DNA from 2 places in the Arthrobacter globiformis genome. Region 2 is predicted to be linked to the other one. Evidence: riboswitches for the same ligand, from Rfam matches in the RefSeq annotation. Region 2 holds a riboswitch; the other holds the start of a gene.
The links. A riboswitch is a leader RNA that binds a small molecule or an ion and turns the genes downstream of it on or off. The one in region 2 is predicted to bind glycine.
Positions count from the first base shown of each region.

Region 1: another riboswitch for glycine. It lies ahead of gcvP (aminomethyl-transferring glycine dehydrogenase); the one in region 2 lies ahead of gcvP (aminomethyl-transferring glycine dehydrogenase).

Region 1 covers NZ_JAUSXI010000001.1:395,055-401,344, reverse strand. The annotation lists gene QFZ33_RS01895 (GntP family permease) at 1-713, opposite strand, end outside; gene QFZ33_RS01890 (methylenetetrahydrofolate reductase) at 930-1,739, opposite strand; gene purU (formyltetrahydrofolate deformylase) at 1,771-2,730, opposite strand; gene cycA (D-serine/D-alanine/glycine transporter) at 2,727-4,229, opposite strand; glycine riboswitch at 4,375-4,472, opposite strand; glycine riboswitch at 4,662-4,762, shown strand; gene gcvP (aminomethyl-transferring glycine dehydrogenase) at 4,912-6,290, shown strand, end outside.
Region 2 covers NZ_JAUSXI010000001.1:1,178,788-1,185,077, forward strand. The annotation lists gene QFZ33_RS05505 (Dps family protein) at 1-305, shown strand, start outside; partial or broken gene QFZ33_RS05510 (MFS transporter) at 419-1,974, opposite strand; gene QFZ33_RS05515 (TetR/AcrR family transcriptional regulator) at 2,048-2,587, shown strand; glycine riboswitch at 2,728-2,826, shown strand; gene gcvP (aminomethyl-transferring glycine dehydrogenase) at 3,016-5,874, shown strand; gene gcvT (glycine cleavage system aminomethyltransferase GcvT) at 5,887-6,290, shown strand, end outside.

The DNA.
Region 1 (6,290 bases), 780 kb from region 2:
ACGGTGCGGCCAGCACCGCCGTCGTACTCTTCCTCTTCACCCTCCCGGTCCTCCTCGGCGACGAAGGTGTGGTCCTCATCCTTGGCCTCGTTCCAGAAGCCGCGGCGGAAGAGGAAGGTCATGATGGCGATGGAGATGATGATGGTCGGGATGACCAGCAGCAGGCCGAACAGCAGCATTTTGCCGAGCGGCACGTTGAGGAGGCCTGCCAGGGCAAGGGATGCGACGCCTGGGACCGTGAAGACAATGCCGCATTCGAGGGCGATGGCCATGGCGGTGGCCATGCGTGCCGTGCCGAGTTCGCCGATTTTGGGTGCCAGCTTGCGGGCCAGCGGGGCTGAGATGACGAGCAGGACGTCCAGGAAGATGGATTGCAGCAGCGTACCGATGGCCAGGCCCATGGTGTACGGGAGGCGCTTGGGCCCGAACGTGTTCAGCAGGTGCTCCACGAGGCGCCGGATGGCACCGCTCTGGTTGAGGATGGAGCCCATCAGGACGCCGAAGGCGATGAGCAGGCCAACGTCCACCATAATGTCGCCGAATCCGGCGGTGATGGTCTTGACGGTCTTTTCGACGCCGAGGCCGACGGCGAGGCCGAGGTAAACGGAGCTGACCACCAGGGCGATGACTGGGTTGACTCTGAAACGGACAATGAGCAGCACGGCGGCGAGCACCGCGACGGCTGTGTTGATCAGGACAGAGATGTCTGACATGAGGGGAATCCGATCGTTGGGCCTTCCGCACTGAAGGCTTGGGAGCAGGGGTCGGTCGTGAGGAGCGACACATTCGCTGTTCCCATATTATGGGTTTCAGCTCACAATGCAAGATGTTGCGGGACAACTTTAAATACAGAAGACGCCCGGCCTTGTGGCCGGGCGTCTTCTGCGCTGGTTATCCGTCTTGTCTTGTGAACGCTCAGCGCTCCCGGTTCAGGAAGCCCTCGCGCCTGCCACGCCGCTCCAGTTCACCACGGGCTGGGTTTCGACGTTGTTGAACGTGTAGAGGTGAATGCCCGCAAGCGCAGGTTCCACGGCGTCCAGTTCGGAAACCAGGGACCGGGATGAATAGCTGCCGGCATTCAGGAGCCTGCGCGCGAGCGGCCCCTTGCGGTTCAGGAACTTCAACGAAGGACCCACACCGATCTTGGTGGCCAGCGAGATGAGCTTGGCCCGCGGGACGGCCCCGGCCACGCCCGCCCAGATCGGAAGAACCATACCCTCGCGGCGCAGCAGTTCGGCGTACCAGCCGATTTTGGGCGCCGAAAAGCACATCTGCGTCACCACGTTCGAGGCCAGATGCTGCTTCTCCAGCAGCGCATCGAGCATCTGCAGCTCGTTGAACTTCGGATGGCCTTCCGGGTATCCGGCCACGCCGATGGCCATGTTCCCGCCGGTCAGGTCGGCAATGTCTTCCATGAGCCGGCCGCTGTTGCCGTAGGGCCCGGCAGCCTCCGGAGCGTCCCCTCCGATCGCGAAGACTTCCGTGATTCCCGCAGCCTCGCAGTCACGAAGCATGGCGGCAAGCTGGGCACGGCTTTCAAGGCTTCGCGCGGCAAGATGCGGAATCACCTTGTAGCCCAGTTGGCCAAGTTGAACCGAGGCCCGCACGGTGGTCTCGACCCCGTGGTGCGGGAGGCATGTCACGGTCAGGGTTGATCCCGCAGGAACGTGCGTCTGGACTTTGGCAATAATGCCGTCCGTGGGAATAATCTCCAGGCGCACAGGCAATTGGTTCGTCATGAGCAACTCCAGGTCTGGTTCGATGGGCTTGTCAGCGGAGGATGACCGTGCGGTTCCCGGACAGGATGATTCTTCCTTCGGCGTGCCAGCGAACAGCATTCGTCAGGGCCTTGCACTCCGCGTCCTTGCCCACGGACACCAGGTCCGCGGGTGCGTAGGTGTGGTCCACCTCAATCACCTGCTGCGCGATGATCGGGCCCTCATCAAGCTCTGAGTTGACGTAGTGGGCCGTGGCGCCGACCGTCTTCACGCCTCGTTCATAGGCCTGGTGATACGGCTTTGCGCCCTTGAAGCTGGGTAGGAATGAATGATGGATGTTGATGGCCTTGCCGGCGAGCCGGGCGGTGGCCGAGTCGCTGAGGACCTGCATGTAGCGGGCCAGGACCACGAGTTCAACGTCATACTCGTCCACCAGTTCCAGGAGCTTGGCCTCCGTTTCCGCTTTGGTCTCCCGCGTCACGGGGATGTGGTGGAACGGGACCCCGTGCCAGGCCGCGAGCCCTTCGAGGTCCGGGTGGTTGGACACCACCGCCGCGATCTCGACCGGCAGTTCGCCGCTGCGGGCGCGGACCAGCAGGTCGTTGAGGCAGTGATCGTACTTGGACACCATCACCAGGATCCGCTGCTTGCGGTCGTGGCGCTCCAAGCGCCAATCCATGCTCCATTGACCTGCCAGCGGCGCGAAGCTGTCCCGGAGCTGTTCGACGGCGGCGGTGTCACCCGTTGAGGCGAAGTGGACCCTCATGAAGAAGTGCCCCGCGTTCCGGTCGCCGAACTGCTTGAGGTCAACGATGTAGCACGCCTGCTTGAGCAGGAAATCCGCAACCGCCTGGACAATTCCAAGGGAATCCGGGCAATGGAAGGTGAGCACAAACTCCCCGCCGGCCCCGCGGGCCTGACCCGCCGCCGTCGTCGGGTCCTCCGCCTGGCGCTCCGCCGTCGGGTCCGCCGCACGGGCAACAGTTGATGGCTTCTCCTCTGTACTGATCATCCCTTGACGCTTTCCTTCTCTTCGAGACGCCGGCTCGCATGCTCGCGGGCGGCGCTCTCCTCAGCCTGCAGTTCATCCTGGAAGGCCGCGTAGCGGGCCAGGTGCGCAGGCCGGCGGCGCAGAACCAGCCAGGCCGCACCGAGCAGGACGAACCAGACGGGGGTGACCAGCAGCGCGGTCAGGGTGTCGGGCTGGGTGGTCAAGGTCCATAGCACGAAGGCGAAGAACGCGAAGACCACCCACACCATGGGAATGCCGCCGGGCATCTTGAACTTGGACGCATTGTGCAGGTGCGGGCGGCGGCGCCGGAATGCGATGTAGCTGGCGAGGATGATCGACCAGACGAAGACGAAGCAGACGGCGGAAACGGTGGTGACCATGTCGAACGCCTTGCCGACGTCCTGGCCGGCGTACATGAGCACCACTCCGGAGAGCAGCAGCACGCAGGACAGGAACAGGGCGTTGCTGGGTACCTTGCGTCGGGACAGGCTGCTGAAGACGGACGGCGCGTCGCCTTCCTGGGCCAGTCCGTAGACCATGCGCGAGGTGGAGTAGATCCCGGAGTTGGCCGAGGACATCGCCGAGGTCAGCACCACGAGGTTGACCACCGTGGCGGCGGCTCCGAGTCCGGCCAGCGAGAACATCGCAATGAACGGGCTGTGGCCGGCGGCGAACTGGGTCCACGGCGTGACGGACATCAGGATGATGAGGGCGCCCACGTAGAAGAGCAGCACGCGGACCGGGATGGAGTTGATGGCCTTGGGAAGGTTCCTCTCCGGGTTCTTGGCCTCCGCAGCCGTGGTGCCCACCAGTTCAATGCCCACAAAAGCGAACACGGCGATCTGGAAACCGGCCACAAAGCCCATGAATTCGTTGGGGAAGAAGCCGCCATGGCTCCACAGGTTGGTGAAGCTTGCCTGTCCGGCGTCGCTCTTGAATCCACTGAAGATCATGAACATGCCCACGATGATCAGGGCCGCGATGGCGATGATTTTAATGAGGGCGAACCAGAATTCGGTCTCACCGAACGCCTTGACTGTGGTGAGGTTCAGCAGCAGCAGGATGGCGACGGTGGCCAGGCCCGGGATCCAGAGAGGCAATCCCGGCCAGAGCTCACGGGAGTAACCTGCGATGGCGATGACGTCCGCGATTCCGGTAATCACCCAGCAGAACCAGTAGGTCCATCCAGTGAAGAACCCCGCCCACGGTCCCAGCAGGTCAGCGGCGAAATCGCTAAAGGACTTGTAGTTCAGGTTGCTCAGCAGCAGCTCGCCCATGGCCCGCATGACGAAAAAGAGCATGAAACCGATGATCATGTACACGAAGATCACGGACGGTCCGGCCGCTGAAATGGTCTTGCCCGAGCCCATGAACAGGCCCGTGCCAATGGCGCCGCCGATGGCGATCAGCTGAATGTGCCGGTTGCTCAGCTGCCGCTCCAGGCGGGGAGCCTCACCGGCTGAGGAACTGGGTGGGGAGGCGGGCGGATGAATCGTCATAAGGAACTCCATCGTTCAAGTGGCGAACAGCCACACTGATTCGGTTCCTCCCCGCTCTGTCTTGGACCTGAGAGATTCCGCGGACATGGTCTTCCGCTTGCACCGTCGGTGAGACAGGACGTGCCTGCCTGCTTTCCAGAGTTGCCTCGCCGCGGCGGTACGTGGGCCTGAGAGTTTCCTGGGGAGGGTTTGCTCCTACGGCGCCTGCTGAACGTACCGGCAGGACTCTCCCGCCGCAGATCGTAAGCTTTTTCAATTATGTAAGAAAATTATGCGTGCCGGCGGCGGCCGTCTTTCCGGCCGGACCCGCTGGTCGCCGGGTTCAGTGTGGTCTCGGTCACGAAGAATTGTCAAACGAGGACCTCCGATTTGTGCTGCACGGAATTGTCCGGTAACTTGTGAGCCGAATCACCCCATATCTTCATAGCCTTTCGAACCGTGGCGGGAGAGTCCTCCCAGTCATTCACCGGGCAGGCGCCGTAGGAGCAAATCCTCCCCAGGAATCTCTCAGGCCCCCGTACCGCCGCGGCTAGGCAACTCTGGAAAGCAGCCAAAACCTTTTTGGCTCACCGACGGTGCAAGCGGAGAACCATGTCCGCGGAATCTCTCAGGTCCAATACAGAGCGGGGAGGAACCCAAACCATGCCGTGCCACACCTGGCCGGCCAAACCTGGAGTTCCTCATGACGATTCAATCTCTTCCATCAACCTTCGCCGACCGGCATATCGGCGCCCGGCGCCAGGCCGACATCGACACCATGCTCAAGAACGTCGGTTATGACTCGGTCGATGGCCTCGTTGATACCGCCGTTCCGGCGTCCATCCGGCAAGAGAACCCCCTGCTGCTCACCGCTGCGCTGAGCGAAGTTGAGGTCCTGGCCGAGCTTCGCCGCCTGGCCGCCAAGAATAAGACCGCCGTCCAGATGATCGGCCAGGGTTACTACGACACCGTGACCCCGCCGGTGATCCGCCGCAACGTCCTTGAAGCCCCGGCATGGTACACCGCGTACACGCCGTACCAGCCGGAGATCTCGCAGGGCCGGCTGGAGGCGCTGCTGAACTTCCAGACCATGGTCCAGGACCTGACCGCACTGCCGGTCGCCAACGCTTCATTGCTGGACGAGTCGACCGCCGTCGCTGAGGCTGTGCTGCTGATGCGCCGGGCGAACAAGAACAAGCAGTCCAAGGATGGCAAGACGGTCCTGGACGCCGACTGCCTCCCCCAGACCATCGCGGTCGTCAAGGGCCGCGCCGAGGCCCTCGGCTTCGAGGTCGAGGTGGCGGATCTTTCCCAGGGACTGCCCGACGGCGACATCAACGGCGTCGTCTTCCAGCAGCCGGGCGTTTCCGGCCGGGTGTGGGACCAGTCCGGCGTCATCGCCGCCGCCAAGGAACGCGGCGCGCTGGTGACGGTGGCCGCTGACCTGCTCGCCCTGACCCTGATCACGCCCCCGGGCGAGCAGGGCGCCGACATCGCCGTCGGAACTGCCCAGCGCTTCGGAGTGCCGCTGTTCTTCGGCGGTCCGCACGCGGCGTACATGGCCGTGCGCACCGGCATGGAGCGCACACTCCCCGGCCGCATCGTCGGCGTCTCCAAGGACAACGCCGGCGCGCCCGCCTACCGCCTGGCGCTGCAGACCCGCGAGCAGCACATCCGCCGCGAGAAGGCCACGTCCAACATCTGCACCGCCCAGGCACTGCTGGCCATCGTGTCGTCCTTTTACGCGGTCTACCACGGCCCCGACGGCCTGAAGGCAATCGCCGAGACGGTCCAAAACAGCGCCCGCATCCTCGCCACCGCGCTCAAGGCGGCGGGCCGCGAACTGGTCGGCGACTCCTTCTTCGACACCCTCACCGTGCGCGTGCCCGGCAAGGCCAGCAAGGTCATCACGGCAGCGGAAGCCCGCGGGATCAACCTGCGCCACATCGACGCGGACACCGTGGGCGTTTCCATCGATGAGACGACGACGGCGGCAACGCTTTCCGCTGTAGCCGTCGCCTTCGGCGCCGGTCCCGTAGGGGACGCAGCGGGCTTTGAACTCCCCGAAGCCGTGCTGCGCAC
Region 2 (6,290 bases):
CCGAGCGTATGCGTGCCCTGCATGCCCTGCCGGATGGGCGCAGCGCAACCGTGGCGAAGTCCACCAACCTTCCCCAGTTCCCGGAAGGACTGATCAGCACCAAGGATGCGATCGACCGCATTGTGGCAGCCCTTGAAGCGGCCGTCGGCACTATGCGCAAGGTCCACGACGAGGTGGATGAGGAAGACCCCACCACCGCAGACCTGCTGCACACCTTCATCGAAAAGCTTGAGCAGTTCGCGTGGATGGTGGGCGCCGAGAACATGAAGGCGACGGCCAGCGCCACGAAGCCTGACAGTAAGTAACTGGCCGGCGGGATGCCCCTGCCGCTCCCCAATGGGCAGCCCTGGAATTTCTCCGGGGCTGCCCGTTTCTGTGTCGGCTGCCGCGCGTGCGGCGCCGGGTTGCTGCGTCCCGGCTACTTCGCCCGCGGGACGCGGCGAAGTACGACGGCGGCGAGCACCGAGGCTCCCGCCATCAGTACCAGCGCAATAGCCGCGGTGATGTGGACACCCGAATCAAACGCTGCCCGGGCGGCCGCCGTGAGGCCCTCCGCCACCCGGGCCGGCAGTGACCCGGCCAGCTCCACGGCCCCAGCCAGCGTTTCCCCGGCCTGATCCGCGGACGCCGCCGGGACCGTCTCGGTAACAGCCTCGGGCAGGGCGAGGTGCTGCTGGTATGACGCGGTCAGGATTGACCCCAGGACGGCTGTCCCGAGGAGTGAGCCCACCTCGTAGCCCGTCTCCGAGATGGCTGCGGCCGCTCCGGATTTTTCCGCGGGCACCGCTCCCAGAATCAGGTCGTTCGAGATGGTCTCGGCGGACCCCACACCCAGCGCCAGAATGAGGAGAGCGGCCAGCAGCGCGGTGGGACCGGCGTCGTGATCCCCGAACGCCACGAGGGCGTAACCGGCGGCGCTCAGCGCCAGTCCCGCGGCTACACAAATCCTGGCCGCACCTTCCGCACGAGCGGAACCACCAGCAGTCCCGCCACCACCATGGCGGTCAGGGCGGGCAGCATTGCCGTGCCGGATTCCGACGGCGACATGCCTTCAAGCAGCTGCAGGTGCTGGGCCAAAAACAGGATGAAGCCGTTGTAGGAGAACAGCGCCAGGACATTAGCCGTGATCGCCGTGCTGAACACGCGGTTCCTGAACAGCGACAAGTCCAGCAGCGGGGATGCGAGGGCCTGCTGCCGGCGGATGAACACGAGGCCCATGGCGAGGCCAAAGGCCAGAGTTCCGAGGGACTGCACGCCGGGGCCGTGGGTGGCCAGTTCCTTGATGCCGTAGACCACCGGCACCATGGTCAGCATCGACAGCGCAATACTGGGCCCGTCCACCCGGCCCGGGCTGGGGTCCTTGGACTCTGGAATGAGGAAGCGGCCGAAGACCAGCGGTGGCAGCATGATCGGTACGGCCACGAGCAGGACGGCGCCCCACCAGAAGTGCTCCACCAGCCAGCCTCCAAAGATCGGCCCCAGCGCGGCGCCCCCCGAGAACCCGGCGGCCCAGATGGCCACCGCCAGCCTGCGCCGGCCCGGTTCCTGAAAGATGTTGCGGATCAGGGACAGCGTGGACGGCATGAGCATGGCGCCGAAGAATCCCATGGCCGCGCGGCCTGCAATGAGCCATTCGGCGCTCGGGGCGAAGGCCGACGCAGCAGAGACGGCGGCAAAACCCGAAATGCCAACCAGGAGCAACCGGCGGCGTCCGATCCTGTCGCCAAGGCTGCCCATGGCCATCAGGAGTCCGGCCAGGACAAGGGCATAGGCATCCACTATCCACAGCAGCTGCACGCCCGAGGGGTCCAGGCTGCGGGCTATCGCGGGAAGCGCAAACGTCAGCGCGGTGTTGTCCACGGCCACCAGGAGGACCGGGAACATGAGCAGGGCCAGGGCAAACCAGTCGCGCGCGCCGCCACCGCTGGAAGCCTGGTTGGCAGAAGCGCGCTCCGGGTGAAGGGCTGAGTTCATGGTCATAGGATAACTATACCGTCCAGACGGTATAGTTATAAGCCTTTCGCTTGGAACGGGCATGATGGAAGCCATGCCCAGAAAACCGGTTGCCCGCGGCGCAGTGGTCGATGCGTTTGAATCCCTACTGATCGAGGTGGGGGAGCGTGCCGCCACCCTGGACGCTGTGGCTGCCCGCGCCGGTGTGTCCAAGGGTGGGCTCCTGTACCACTTCCCAAACAAGGAAGCGCTCATAGGTGTCCTGCTGGACCGCCTCGACGAGTTTGCGGAAGCGGACGCCCAGGCCATGGCCGGGGCTCCCGAGGGTGCTGCCGCGTACTTCATCAAATCGTCCGTCTGGGCGGACACCCCGCTGGACCGCGCCATCGTGGCTGCGACGAGGCTGGCCGAGGTGGCACACGAGGAGACCCGGCGCCGGTTCGCCCACATCCAGCAGCGGTGGCTCGACGAGATCGCCCGCGACGTCGGGCCGGGCCTCGCGAAGGCCGTCCTGTACATGGGTGACGGGCTCTACTTCAACGCCATGCTGTCAATCGGCCCGGCGGCGACGCCGTCGGAGACCGCGGCCGACGTCGAGAGCCTCCTTGCGGCCCTTGACCGCCTAAGGGGTTAGGCCGGCTGCGGGGTAGGTGCGCGCCGGGCTGCCCGCCGCCCCGCGGTGTGTCAGCCCACGCGGCCACAGTTTGCAGACGCGATCCCGGCGTAGGACAATAGCCTCTGTGACAGCTGTCACCGCTCAATTGAATATGCCTTTGATCTGCGGCGGGAGAGTCCTGCAAGTAGGTACAAGCAGGCGCCGTAGGAGCAAAACCTCCCCAGGAATCTCTCAGGCCCATGTACCGCCGCGGCAAGGCAACTCTGGAAAGCAGCAGGCTGCCCGTATTGAATGTTCCGCCTCCGCGCGGACGGTTCAGGGCATGCTGTGCTCACCGACGGTGCAAGCGGAGCTGTGCGTAGGCGCAGCAACGCGGAAACTCTCAGGTCCGATACAGAGCGGGGAGGAACCCGAATCACTGCGGCGTACCCTGCGCCGCCTTAGTTATGGAGTTCCTTTTGACCGTACATTCAGCCTCCGCCACCTTCGTCGACCGGCATATTGGTGCCCGCCGAGGGGCCGACGTCGAAGCCATGCTCAAGGCCGTCGGCTACGAGACTGTCGATGCACTGGTTGACACGGCAGTGCCGAAAGACATCCGGCAGGACTCCCCGCTGGAGCTCTCCGCGGCCCTGAGCGAAGTCGAAACCCTCGCCGAACTCCGGAAGCTCGCGGCCAAGAACAAGACCGCCGTGCAGATGATCGGCCAGGGCTACTACGACACCGTGACGCCGCCCGTGATCCGGCGCAACGTCCTCGAAGCCCCGGCCTGGTACACCGCCTACACCCCGTACCAGCCGGAAATCTCGCAGGGCCGCCTCGAGGCCCTGCTGAACTTCCAGACCATGGTCCAGGACCTGGTCGGCCTGCCGATCGCCAACGCGTCGCTGCTGGATGAAGCGACGGCGGTGGCCGAGGCTGTGCTGCTGATGCGCAGGGCCAACAAGAACAAAGACGCCAAGGACGGCAAGACCGTCCTGGATGTCGACTCCCTGCCGCAGACCATTGCGATCGTCAAGGGCCGCGCCGAGGCGCTTGGCTTCGAGGTGGAGGTTGCCGACCTGTCCAAGGGACTTCCCGACGGCGACATCAACGGCGTCGTGCTCCAGCAGCCCGGCGTCTCCGGCCGCGTCTTCGACTACACCGAGGTCATCGCCGCCGCCAAGGAACGCGGCGCCCTGGTCACGGTGGCCGCTGACCTGCTGGCGCTGACGCTCATCACCCCTCCGGGCGAGCAGGGCGCCGACATCGCCGTCGGCTCCGCGCAGCGCCTGGGCGTCCCGCTGTTCTACGGCGGACCGCACGCCGCGTACATGGCCGTGCAGAAGGGCCTTGAACGCTCTCTTCCCGGCCGCCTCGTGGGCGTCTCCAAGGACAACGCCGGTACTCCCGCCTACCGGCTCGCGCTGCAGACCCGCGAGCAGCACATCCGCCGCGAGAAGGCCACGTCCAACATCTGCACCGCGCAGGCACTGCTGGCTATCGTTGCCTCGATGTACGGCGTCTACCATGGACCGGAAGGCCTGAAGGCGATCGCCGAAACTGCACACGGCCACGCCAAGACCCTGGCCGCCTCGCTCAAGGCCGCCGGACTGGACGTCCTGCACACCAGCTTCTTCGACACCGTGACGGTTTCCGTCCCGGGCAAGGCCGCCGGCATCATCGCCGCCGCCGAAGAGAAGGGCATCAACCTCCGCAGCATCGACGCCGACTCCGTCGGCATCTCCACCGATGAAACCACGACGCCGGCCATCGTCGCTGACGTTCTTGCTGTCTTTGGTGCCAAGTCAGTGGGGTCCACGGGCAGTTTCGCCCTGGATGCCGCCGTCGAGCGTTCATCCGCATACCTGCAGCACCCGGTGTTCAACACGCACCGCTCCGAGACCCAGCTGCTGCGCTACATCCGCAAGCTCTCCGACCGTGACCTGGCGCTGGACCGCACCATGATCCCGCTGGGCTCCTGCACCATGAAGCTGAACGCCACGGCGGAGATGGAAGCAATTTCCTGGCCGGAGTTCGCCTCGATCCACCCGTTCGCGCCGGATTCGCAGACCGAGGGCTGGCGCGAACTGATCGATGGTTTGGAAGCCGACCTCGCCGAGATCACCGGCTATGACCAGGTGTCCATCCAGCCCAACGCCGGCTCCCAGGGTGAACTGGCGGGCCTGCTGGCGATCCGCGGCTACCACCTGTCCCGCGGCGACGACCAGCGCAACATCTGCCTGATTCCGGCGTCCGCGCACGGCACCAATGCGGCCTCGGCCGTGCTGGCCGGCATGAAGGTAGTGGTGGTGGCCACCGCCGCCGACGGCACCATCGACCACGCCGATCTGTACGCAAAGATCGAGGCCAACAAGGACGCCCTGTCCTGCATCATGATCACCTACCCCTCCACGCACGGCGTATACGACGCCGACGTTCGTGAGGTCTGCGACGCCGTCCACGCGGCCGGCGGCCAGGTCTACATCGACGGCGCCAACCTCAACGCCCTGGTCGGGCTTGCACAGCCGGGCAAGTTCGGCGGCGACGTGTCCCACCTGAACCTGCACAAGACGTTCTGCATCCCGCACGGCGGCGGCGGACCCGGCGTCGGCCCGGTTGCGGCGAAGGCGCACCTGGCACCGTTCATGCCGGGCGATGCGGCCACCTGGACCGAAGGCAAGGACGTTCCGATCTCCGCCTCGCGCTTCGGCTCTGCCGGTGTGCTGCCGATCTCCTGGGCGTACGTGAAGCTCATGGGAGGCAGCGGCCTGACCGAGGCCACCAAGTCCGCGCTGCTCGCCGCGAACTACGTTGCAGCCAGCCTCAATGACTTCTTCCCCGTGCTCTACACAGGCGAAGGCGGCCTGGTGGCGCACGAGTGCATCCTGGATCTGCGCGAACTCACGGCCAAGACGGGTGTGACCGCCGAGGACGTGGCCAAGCGCCTGATCGACTACGGCTTCCACGCGCCCACCCTGGCATTCCCGGTCGCCGGAACCCTGATGGTGGAGCCCACTGAGTCCGAGGACCTGGGCGAGATCGACCGGTTCATCAAGGCCATGATCGCCATCCGCGGCGAGATCGACCAGGTGGCCAACGGCGAGTTCACCGTGGAGAACAACCCGCTGCGCAACGCACCGCACACCGCGGCCGCTGCTATCAGCTCCGACTGGGACCGCGCCTACCCGCGCGAGCAGGCCGTCTTCCCCGTCCACACGCTCAAGCAGGACAAGTACTTCCCGCCCGTAGGCCGCATCGACGGCGCAGCAGGCGACCGGAACCTGGTCTGCTCCTGCCCTCCCATCGAAGCCTTCGAAAACTGAGGATTCCGCTCAATGACTGAGAACTACACTGCCCTTTACGAGGAGCACAAGAAGCTGGGCGCCTCGTTCACCGACTTCGGCGGCTGGCAGATGCCGCTGAAGTACGGCTCCGAGCTGGCCGAGCATCACGCCGTCCGCAATTCGGCCGGCATCTTCGACCTCTCCCACATGGGCGAAGTCTGGGTCACCGGCCCGGACGCTGCCGCGTTCCTCGACTACGCACTTGCCGGCAAGATCTCCGCCATGGCCGTCGGCAAGGCCAAGTACTCCCTGATCTGCAACGAGGACGGCGGCATCATCGACGACCTCATCGTGTACCGCCGCCCCTCCGATGGGACTGGCACCGACCGGTTCCTGGTTGTCCCGAATGCCGGCAACGCCAAGGTGGTGGCCGGGGCCCTGGTGCAGCGGGCAGC